Regions from separate parts of the Chromobacterium sp. genome, predicted to be linked through region 2. Evidence: predicted binding sites of a transcription regulator. Region 2 holds the regulator's gene; each other region holds the start of a gene.
The links. The regulator FNR, encoded in region 2, switches genes on or off when oxygen is low (the NO sensors DNR and NnrR bind a similar motif). The targets are predictions, from matches to a motif close to TTGATNNNNATCAA.

Region 1 (3,215 bases), on a different contig from region 2:
GCTTCGAACGGATCGTCGGTGAAGCCCACCGGCAATTGGCTGGAGTTGGTGTAATACGGATGGGCGTCGCTGCCAGCCTGCAGAATGCCGGGATAGCGCTTGCGGTCTTCCTTGGCGAAGCGGTAGGTGGTGCCCTCCGCCGGGGTGGCTTCCAGGTTGTACAGGTGGCCGGTGCTTTCCTGGAATTCGACCATGCGCTGGCGGATGTGGTCCAGGTAGTCGCAGGCCAGTTGGTGGCCTTCGTCGCTGGCGATGTCGATGCGGTCGGCGCTGAAGTTGCGGATCATTTCATTGATGCCGTTGACGCCTATGGTGCTGAAGTGATTGCGCAGCGAGCCGAGGAAATTGCGGGTATAGGGATAGAGGCCATCGTCGATGCGCGCCTGCACTTCGGCGCGTTTTTTCTCCAGCGCGTCGCGCGACAGTTCCAGCAGGCGGTCGGTTTCGGCGATCAGCGCTGGGTAGTCACCGGCGAAGCGATGGCCCAGGCGCGCGCAATTGAGGGTGATGACGCCGACCGAGCCGGTCTGCTCGGCGCTGCCGAACAAGCCGTTGCCGCGCTTGAGCAATTCGCGCAAGTCCAGCTGCAGCCGGCAGCACATACTGCGCACCATTTGCGGCTCCAGGTCCGAATTCACGAAGTTCTGGAAATAGGGCAGGCCGTATTTGGCGGTCATTTCGAACAAGAGATCGGTGTTCTCGCCGTGCCAGTCGAAATCGCGGGTGATGTTGTAAGTGGGAATCGGGAAGGTGAAGGCGCGGCCCTTGGCGTCGCCGGCCAGCATCACTTCGATGTAGGCGCGGTTGATCATCGCCATTTCGCGCGCGCAATCGCCGTAGCGGAACGGCATTTCCTCGCCGCCTATCACCGGGATCTGCTCGGCGACATCGTCCGGGCAGGTCCAGTCGAAGGTCAGATTGGTGAACGGCGTCTGGGTGCCCCAGCGGCTGGGCACATTGAGGTTGTAGATCAGTTCCTGGACGCACTGGCGCACCGCCTCATAGCTCAGACCGTCTTTTTTGACGAAGGGGGCCAGATAGGTGTCGAAGGAGCTGAAGGCCTGCGCGCCGGCCCATTCGTTTTGCAGGGTGCCGAGGAAGTTGACGATCTGGCCGCAGGCCGAGGACAGGTGGCGCGGCGCGGCGGATTCCACCTTGCCGGGAATGCCGTTGAAGCCGTTTTGCAACAGGGTGCGCAACGACCAGCCGGCGCAGTAACCGGACAGCATGTCCAGGTCGTGGATGTGCAGATCGCCCTGGCGGTGGGCGAGCGCGACTTCCGGCGCCAGCACCCGCTCCAGCCAGTAATTGGCGGTGAGCTTGCCAGCGATGTTCAGGATCAGGCCGCCCAGGCTATAGCCCTGATTGGCGTTGGCATTGACTCGCCAATCGGCGCGGTCCAGATATTCATCGATCGCGGCGATGGCATCGACCGGAGCAGTAGGCGCGGAAGCAGTATTCATTGCTATATATAGTGATGGTTCCGAATGGGCTCCACTATAAATAGTGTTTTATCGCTTGTGTCGCGCAGATGGCGATAACTTGATGCGGATCAAGCGTCGGGCAACTAGTAATAGTGGTTGGGTATTTTGTCTTGCATAGATATTGTGTTTTTTCGGCTGGAGATGCTGGTGCTTGGCCGGGAGGCGTGGCTGGCGGCGGGAGGCGATCTGGGGGCTGGCGTTCAAGCGCGCAGGAAAGCTCTGTGACGCGTCATCGGCATATTGTTGCCAACTTGATGCGGTTTCATTGAGTCTGTTGCAACAAACTCATGGCATTCGGACTGAATCGGGTGCATACTTGGATTGCATAGAAAATAGTGCAATGTATTTTCAACTATGTAGTAAAAATAATATGACAAAACGCGCTACGCGGGCGGTGCAGCGGGGAAGCTGCGTGGTAGGCCTGTTTCAGGCGTGAGTTTGTCGCGAAGATGCATTCAGAACAATTTGCAAGTTCTCCTTTAATCGCCTAAGGGTTTGGTGTACCCTTTTTAAAGAGATACTACTTAATAATGTTATCAGCATTGTCAAATCCCCCCAGGCTGACTGGCATAAAAAGGGTGAGCAATGCCGAGCCTGGAACATCCCTGATATGGACACCTTAAAAGCATTGATGGTCTTCATGACCACGGCGGAAAACGGCAGTTTCTCCGACGCCGCGCGCAAGCTCGGCGTGTCGCCGGCCGCCATCAGCCAGAGTATCGCCCGCTTGGAGCAGGAGTTGGAGGTCCGCCTGTTCAACCGCACCACGCGCCAATTGACGCTGACCGAGGACGGACGCCGTTTTTACGCCCAGTGCCGCGGTCCGGTGAACAATCTGGATTCGGCGATCAACCAGCTCAAGGCCAGCCGCGACGAACCAGCAGGCCATCTACGGGTCAGCATGCCCAATTCCTTTGGGCGGCGTTTCATCCTGCCCATCATGGGCGAGTTTTGCGAACGTTATCCCAAGGTGCGCGTGTTCTTCGGCCTGGACGATCATTTCAGCGACCTGATCGAGGACGGCTACGATGTGGGCGTGCGTTCCGGCATGATGCCGGACAGCCGCATGGTGGCGCGCAATCTGGCGCAGATGCCGCTCTACGTGGTGGCTTCGCCGGGGTACTGGGACTTGCATGGCCGTCCCAGCGCGCCGGAAGAATTGAGCAACCACGATTGCATCAACTTCCAGTTCCCCACGTCCGGACGCTTGTTCAAATGGGAGTTCGACCGCAAGGGCGAACGCATTCCGCTGGAGGTCAACGGCACTTATACCTTGAACGAGATGGAGGCGGTGGCCGAACTGGCGCGCCTGGGCATGGGCGTGGCCCAACTGCCGGGCCACGAGGTGGTGCACCTGATCCGTTCCGGTGAACTCGAGCCGGTGCTGACCGATATGGTGTCGCTGGAGCGTTCCATTTACATCTGTTTCCCGCATCGCGACCATATCGCGCCGCGTACCCGGGTGTTCGTGGATTTCGTGGTGGAGAAGCTGGCGGACCATCCGGACATCATGGCGGACCTGCCGGGGCTGGATCTCAGCGCCAAACGCAAGGCGGCGCAGAAGAACGCCGTCTGAACTTCGGATTCGGCAACAAAAAAGCCAGCGCTCGCGCTGGCTTTTTTGTTGCCGTTTTCCAACGCGGATAGCTGGGCGAGCGCTGGCGGCATCCTCCTTTCGGCTAGCTGTTGTTAATTATAATGAGCGAGTGTATTGTATTTTTATACAAATCA
Region 2 (3,215 bases):
GGTCGAAGATCATCGCGATATTGCGGATCAGGAAGCGCCCCCTGGGTTCCACCATGATGAAGTCGCCGTCGAAGGACAGCAGGCCTAGTTGCTGGAACTCGCGGATCTGCGGCAGTTCTTCGGCGAAGTACTCGGCGAAGTTGATGCCGTGGATTTCCTCCAGCGCCTCCACCGACAGCGAGAAGCGGCACATCAGGCCCTGGATGATACTGCGGCGCAAAATGTCGTCATTGTCCAGCGTCAGCCCGCGCAATACCGGCAGGTGGCCGCTGTCCAGCGCCGCGTAGTAGCTGTCCAGATCCTTGGCGCTCTGACTGTAGCAGGGGCCGACCTTGCCGATTGACGACACGCCAAGACCTATCATGTCGCAGTCGGCGTGGGTGGAATAGCCCTGGAAATTGCGCTGCAGCCGGCCTTGGCGCAGCGCGGTGGCCAGCTCGTCGTCCGGCTTGGCGAAGTGGTCCATGCCGATGAAGACATAGCCGGCGTCGGCCAGGCGCTGCACCGAGTCTTGCAGAATATCCAGTTTGGTTTCCGCCGAGGGCAGGTCGGCCTCGTTGATGCGGCGCTGAGGCATGAACACGGTGGGCAGGTGGGCGTAGTTGTACAGCGCCAGCCGGTCCGGCCCGATGGCGATCACTTTGTCCAGCGTGCGGCGCACCGATTCCCGGGTCTGCAGCGGCAGGCCGTAGATCAGGTCTACGCTGACCGACTTGAAGCCGGCATCGCGCGCGGCCTGGATCACCTCCAGCGTTTCCTCTTCGGACTGCACCCGGTTCACCGCCTGCTGCACCGCCGGCTCAAAGTCCTGAATGCCGACGCTGATGCGGTTGAAGCCGAGTTCGGCCAGCTTGAAGATTGTCGCGGCGCTGACTTTGCGCGGGTCTATTTCTATGGAATACTCCCCCTCCTTCAAGAACTCGAAATGAGTCTTGAGCAAGGTCATCAGTCGTTCCAGTTGCGCGTCGGACAAGAAGGTGGGGGTGCCGCCGCCGAAATGCAGCTGTATCACCTGCTCGCGGCGCCCCAGACAGGAGGCGACCATGCGGACTTCTTTTTCCAGATAGTCCAGGTACAAGTCAGCCTTGCTGCTGTCCTTGGTGATGATCTTGTTGCAACCGCAGTAGTAGCAGATAGTGTTGCAAAAAGGTATATGAGCGTACAATGATAAAGGTTTACGGTTGGCGCCGATGCTGCGCTGCCGTAGCCAGTGGATGTAGTCTGTTTCGGCGAAACCCGGCGTAAAGCGATCCGCAGTCGGGTATGACGTATATCTAGGACCTGTCCCGTCGAGGCGCTCGATCAGCGCGCGGTCGAATTCAAAATGGGCAGGAGAAAATGGGTGGGTGGTCTTCATGTCGTATTTGGATAGCAAAACCTCTGGTGGACTGGTAAATTTGCGGAAATCCTGCGAATTTCGCTTTGATAAGGGTCAAGCTTCAGCGCAAGCTTGCACTAAACATGCCATGTCCGATCAGAACCATATCTCTTTGCATAACCTGAAGGTCTCCTGCTCCAACTGCAGCCTGAAGGAACTCTGTCTGCCGGTTGGGCTCAACCGCGAGGAGTTGACCCAGCTTGACGCGGTGATCCGCCAGAGCCGCCGTTTGAAGCGCGGCGAGTACCTGTTCCGCAGCGGCGAGGGCTTCCGTTCGCTGTTCGCGGTGCGCACCGGCTTCTTCAAGACCAGCGTCGCCAGCCAGGACGGCCGTGAACAGGTCACCGGCTTCCATATGTCCGGCGAATTGATGGGCCTGGACGGCATTTCCGCCAATGTACACGGTTGCGACGCCATTGCGCTGGAAGACAGCGAGGTGTGCGAACTGCCGTTCAGCCGCATGGAGAGCCTGGGACGCGAAATTCCCACGCTGCAGCACCATTTCTACCGCTTGATGAGCCGCGAAATCGTTCGTGATCAGAATGTAATGTTGCTATTGGGCAACATGAAGGCGGAGGAGCGCTTGGCCGCCTTCCTGCTCAATCTGTCGCAGCGTCTGTCCACTCGTGGCTTTGCCGCCAATGATTTCATCCTGCGCATGAGCCGTGAGGAAATCGGCAGCTTCCTGGGCCTGAAACTGGAAACCGTCAGCCGCACGTTGTCCAAGTTCCAGCAGCAAGGCTGGATTACGGTAGACCATAAGCATATCCAGCTGGTGATGGTGGACGAGCTAAAAGCGCTGATCTCCGGTTGCGCGCACGCCAACGGGCATTGAGCGCGCAGCGCCGCATTGCTGAAGGCAGGCCATGGGCCTGCCTTTTTTCATGGGCTAGGGCTGCCGGCGATTTGCTCCAACAGCCGCGACAAGGGCGCTTCCTGCGGCCAGCCGGGCGGCACGGCGAAGCCGCGCGCCACTTCATGCCAGCAAGCATCGGCGCCGGCTTGCAGCTCCGCCAGCAATTGCGGCGCCGCCGCCTGTTCCAGCTGCGCGCGCAATGCCGCCGCGGTATGGGTCTGTTCGAAGCCGAGCCGCGCCGGCGCCAGCCAGCTCAGTCTGGGCAGCCAGGCCCAGCGCGAGGCCGTGCTGGAGGCCGGCCATTCGCCGCGCAGCGGCCAGTATTGCCCGTATAGCGGTTGGGCCTGCGGAGGCGGTTCCGGCGCGGTGTCCAGGGCGTGGAACAGCCAGCCGCTGAGCCGGGCGCCTACCGCGCAGCCGGCAAAACCCGACGGCAGCATGGCTTGGGCCGCCGGGTGGCGAGATAGGCGCAGCTGGGTTTGCAATTTACGGGCTTTCAAGGCCCAGGCGTCGCGCAGGCTGGGGCCGGTCAGGGTGTCCGCGTCGCGGCCCAGCTGGAGGTAGAACTTGCTGGCGGTTTCCAGGTGCAGCGGCTGGCCGTCGAGACGCAGCAGGAAGTCGAACTCGCCGATGGTGCGGCCGTCCGGGCCGCGCACCGGCAGATTGTTGGCAAGCAGCTGGATATGCGGCGCCAGCCGGAACCAGAACGATAGCAGCCGTTCCGCGTAATGGCCGAGGCGGCGGGTGGGCTGGCGCGCCAGCCAGCCGTGCAGTTCGGCCGGATCGGCGTCCAGCGCTTGCAGCAGCGCCGGGCCGTCGGCGCCCAGCAGCCGTTGCGGCGCGATGTCGGCGCCGCTGTTCCACGGCGCCGGGGCGGTCAGCAGAAAAGCCAGATCGCGCACCGCCGGGTGCGCGTAGGGCAGGGTGAACAGCGGCTTAGTCGTCATCCTTGGCGGGGGCATCGCGGCGGACTTCGCCGTC
Region 3 (3,215 bases), on a different contig from region 2:
GGTGGCGTCGTCTTCGATATCGAAGCTCAGATCGACGCGGTCGATCAGAAAGGGGGGCGCTGCGTAATCTTCGCGGTACTTGACTTGCGGCTGTTGAACCATGCCTAGGTCTCCTTCGATGCCGGCTGCGCCGGTCTTGGCTGGAGGAGGACGCCGCCGGGCAGCGGCGACGCCCCGATGAATGTCAGTGGCGCAGCCACTTGGCGCCGCCGTCCTGCACCAGCAGGCGGCAGGCGTCCGCCGGCGCGGCTTGCAGTTCAAGCTGCAGGCTGAGCAGTTCGTCGCGGCGGAACAGGTGCAACTTGAGCTTGTCGCCGGGCTGATAGCGCGCCAGCGCCTTGTCCAGATCCACCGCCTTGAGCTTGTCTATGGCCACGATCACATCGCCGCCGGACACGCCGGCGCGTTGCGCCGCGCCGCCATCGTAGACATTGAGCACGCGCACGCCCTGGGCCTCGGCCACCGCCTTGACGCCCAGGCTGGCCGGTGCCGGCTTGCCGCTCAGCGCCAGGCCGCCGCGGTCGCCGGCATTGGCCGCCGGCTCGAAGCGCAACTCCACGCCCTGGGTCGCCAGCAGCTCGGCCAGCGGCAGCGGCTTGACGCTACGCAGCGCGTGGTCGAAGAAGGCCGTGAGATCCAGCCCGGCGGCGGCTTGCGCCTGGCTTTCCCACTCGTCCTCGGCCAGGCCCTTGCCGTCGTCCAGCCATTTGCGCCACAGCGCGCGCATCACATCGTCCAGCGACTGGCGGCCCTGGCTGTCGCGACGTATGGTCAGGTCCAGCGCCAGCGCGGCCAGCGCGCCCTTGGTGTAATAGCTGACGATGCTGTTGGGACTGTTTTCGTCCTGCCGGTAGTACTTGGTCCAGGCTTCGAAGCTGGACTGCTCCAGCGTCTGCTTCAGACGGCCGGCGCCGCGCTCGACGCCGCTGACGGTTTCCGCCAGCAGGCCCAGGTAGCGCTTCTCGTCGATCAGGCCGCAACGCACCAGGCTCAGATCGTCGTAATAAGAGGTAATGCCCTCGAAGGCCCACAACAAACGGGTATAGCCTTCCTGGTTCAGGTCATAGGGGGTGAACGCCGCCGGCTTCATCCGCTTGACGTTCCAGCTGTGGAAGTACTCGTGGCTGATCAGGCCCAGCAGTTTCAGATAACCGTCGCCGATGTCCTCGACGCCCAGTTGCGGCAGATCGTCGCGGTTGGCCACCAGCGCGGTGGACGCGCGGTGCTCCAGCCCGCCGTAGATGTCCTTGCCGACGAAGAGCATGAACACGTAGCGCTCGAACGGCGCCGGTTCGCCGAACAGCTTGATCTGGTATTCGCAGATTTTCTTGGCGTCGCGCGCCAGGCGCTTGAGATCGGCGCGGAAGCGGCCGGAGACGACGAACTCATGCGGCACGCCGCAGGCTTTGAAGCTGACGCTTTCGAACTCGCCCAGTTCCACCGGGTGGTCGATCAACTCGTCGTAACAGGCGGCCTGGTAGCCGCCAAAGCCGGTTTTCTTGTCGGCGCCGCGCGCAGGCAGGCTGGTCGCCACCTTCCAGCCGGCATAGGCCTTGCCTTCCGGCGGCAGTATCTGCACAGAGCAGGGGTCGCTCTCATAGCCTTCCACCGCCAGGAACACGCTGGTGCCGTTATAGAAGCCGCGTTGTTCGTCCAGATAGGCGCCGCGAACCGACAGATCAAATGCATAAACCTTGTAGCGCAAAGTCAGCGCGCCCTTGACCGGCGCGGCTTGCCAGCTGTTTTTTGTCAGCTGGACCAGTTCCACCGTTTTCCCGCCGGATTCCGCGCGGATTTCAACAATATGCTTGGAGAACTCCCGAATCATGTAACTGCCGGGAATCCACGCCGGCAGCACGAACTGCTGGCCCTTCTTGGCGGGCCGGGACACGATGACGGCGACCTCGAAAAGATGCGCCGCCGGGTCGCAAGGGAGTATTGTGTAGCGAACGGGAACGGTCATGAGCAGATTTGCCTGTAATCGTTGCAAAACCTTCTGATTTTAGCACTTCCTGCGCGGATACGCCGCGTTTTATGACATTTTGATCCAGGTCAAGAAGGCAAGCCCGATAGACAATACAATCTCGCCAGTAGCAACAGTATTTGCAAGAACTGTTGCGCTCGCTTGAGACATAAAAAAGACAAATAGGGAAAGCGACCTCCCCAGGCTTCCAAACTGGCCCGATATGGGTAATTGATTTAGAATGCCGGGTTAACTAAATGGGGAAATTGCGCTATCGCAATGCGGGATGAACTGCTAATACAGACATCGGAACCGCTGCGATACGGGTCAAGCGCTTGATTTTAAAAAAGTCGTTTTCCCTGCGGCTTCGCCTGGACACAGTCACATCAGTACAGATTGGGACAGTCGCCCGGACTTTCAAGCCGTCGATGGATAGATATGTCACGTTCTGAGTTAGCAACCTTGGAGAAAACCCTAAATGGAAACGCAATCCACTTATAACTATAAGGTGGTGCGCCAATTTGCCATCATGACCGTCGTGTGGGGCATTGTCGGCATGTTGGTGGGCGTCATCATTGCGGCCCAACTGGTATGGCCCGAATTGAACTTCGGGCCCTGGTTCCACTTCGGCCGCCTGCGTCCGCTGCACACCAACGCGGTCATCTTCGCCTTTGGCGGTTGCGGCCTGTTCGCCACCTCCTACTACGTGGTGCAACGCACCTGTAATGTCCGGCTGATCTCCGACAAGCTCGCCGCCTTCACCTTCTGGGCCTGGCAGCTGGTGATCGTGCTGGCGGCCATCACCCTGCCGCTGGGCCTGACCACCAGCAAGGAATACGCCGAACTGGAATGGCCGATCAAAGTGCTGATCGCAGTGGTCTGGGTTGTTTACGCCATCGTTTTCTTCGGCACCATCGCCATCCGCAAGGTCAAGCACATCTACGTGGCCAACTGGTTCTACGGCGCCTTCATCCTGGCCGTGGCCCTGCTGCACATCGTCAACTCCGCCTTCGTGCCGGTATCGCTGTGGAAATCCTACTCCGCCTACTCCGGCGCCGTGGATGCCATGGTGCAATGGTGGTACGGCCATAACGCCGTGGGCTTCTTCCTGACCGCCGCCTTCCTGGGCATGATGTACTACTTCATCCCGAAACAGGCCGGCCGTCCGGTTTACTCCTATCGCCTGTCCGTGGTGCACTTCTGGGCGCTGATCTTCACCTATATGTGGGCCGGTCCTCACCACCTGCACTAC

Region 1: the regulator FNR is predicted to act here: its motif matches at 1,543-1,556, upstream of ACE3QM_RS08745 (ribonucleoside triphosphate reductase).
Region 3: the regulator FNR is predicted to act here: its motif matches at 2,043-2,056, upstream of ACE3QM_RS07685 (M61 family metallopeptidase).

What each region holds. Positions count from the first base shown of each region.
Region 1 covers NZ_JAYSGF010000012.1:71,136-74,350, forward strand. Annotated here, with positions in the region: gene ACE3QM_RS08745 (ribonucleoside triphosphate reductase) at 1-1,463, opposite strand, end outside; gene ACE3QM_RS08750 (LysR family transcriptional regulator) at 2,095-3,060, shown strand.
Region 2 covers NZ_JAYSGF010000041.1:23,297-26,511, reverse strand. Annotated here, with positions in the region: gene hemN (oxygen-independent coproporphyrinogen III oxidase) at 1-1,357, opposite strand, end outside; gene fnr (fumarate/nitrate reduction transcriptional regulator Fnr) at 1,467-2,213, shown strand; gene ACE3QM_RS18720 (DUF1853 family protein) at 2,261-3,181, opposite strand; gene ACE3QM_RS18715 (RNA methyltransferase) at 3,171-3,215, opposite strand, start outside.
Region 3 covers NZ_JAYSGF010000010.1:106,691-109,905, forward strand. Annotated here, with positions in the region: gene pepN (aminopeptidase N) at 1-102, opposite strand, end outside; gene ACE3QM_RS07685 (M61 family metallopeptidase) at 185-1,963, opposite strand; gene ccoN (cytochrome-c oxidase, cbb3-type subunit I) at 2,442-3,215, shown strand, end outside.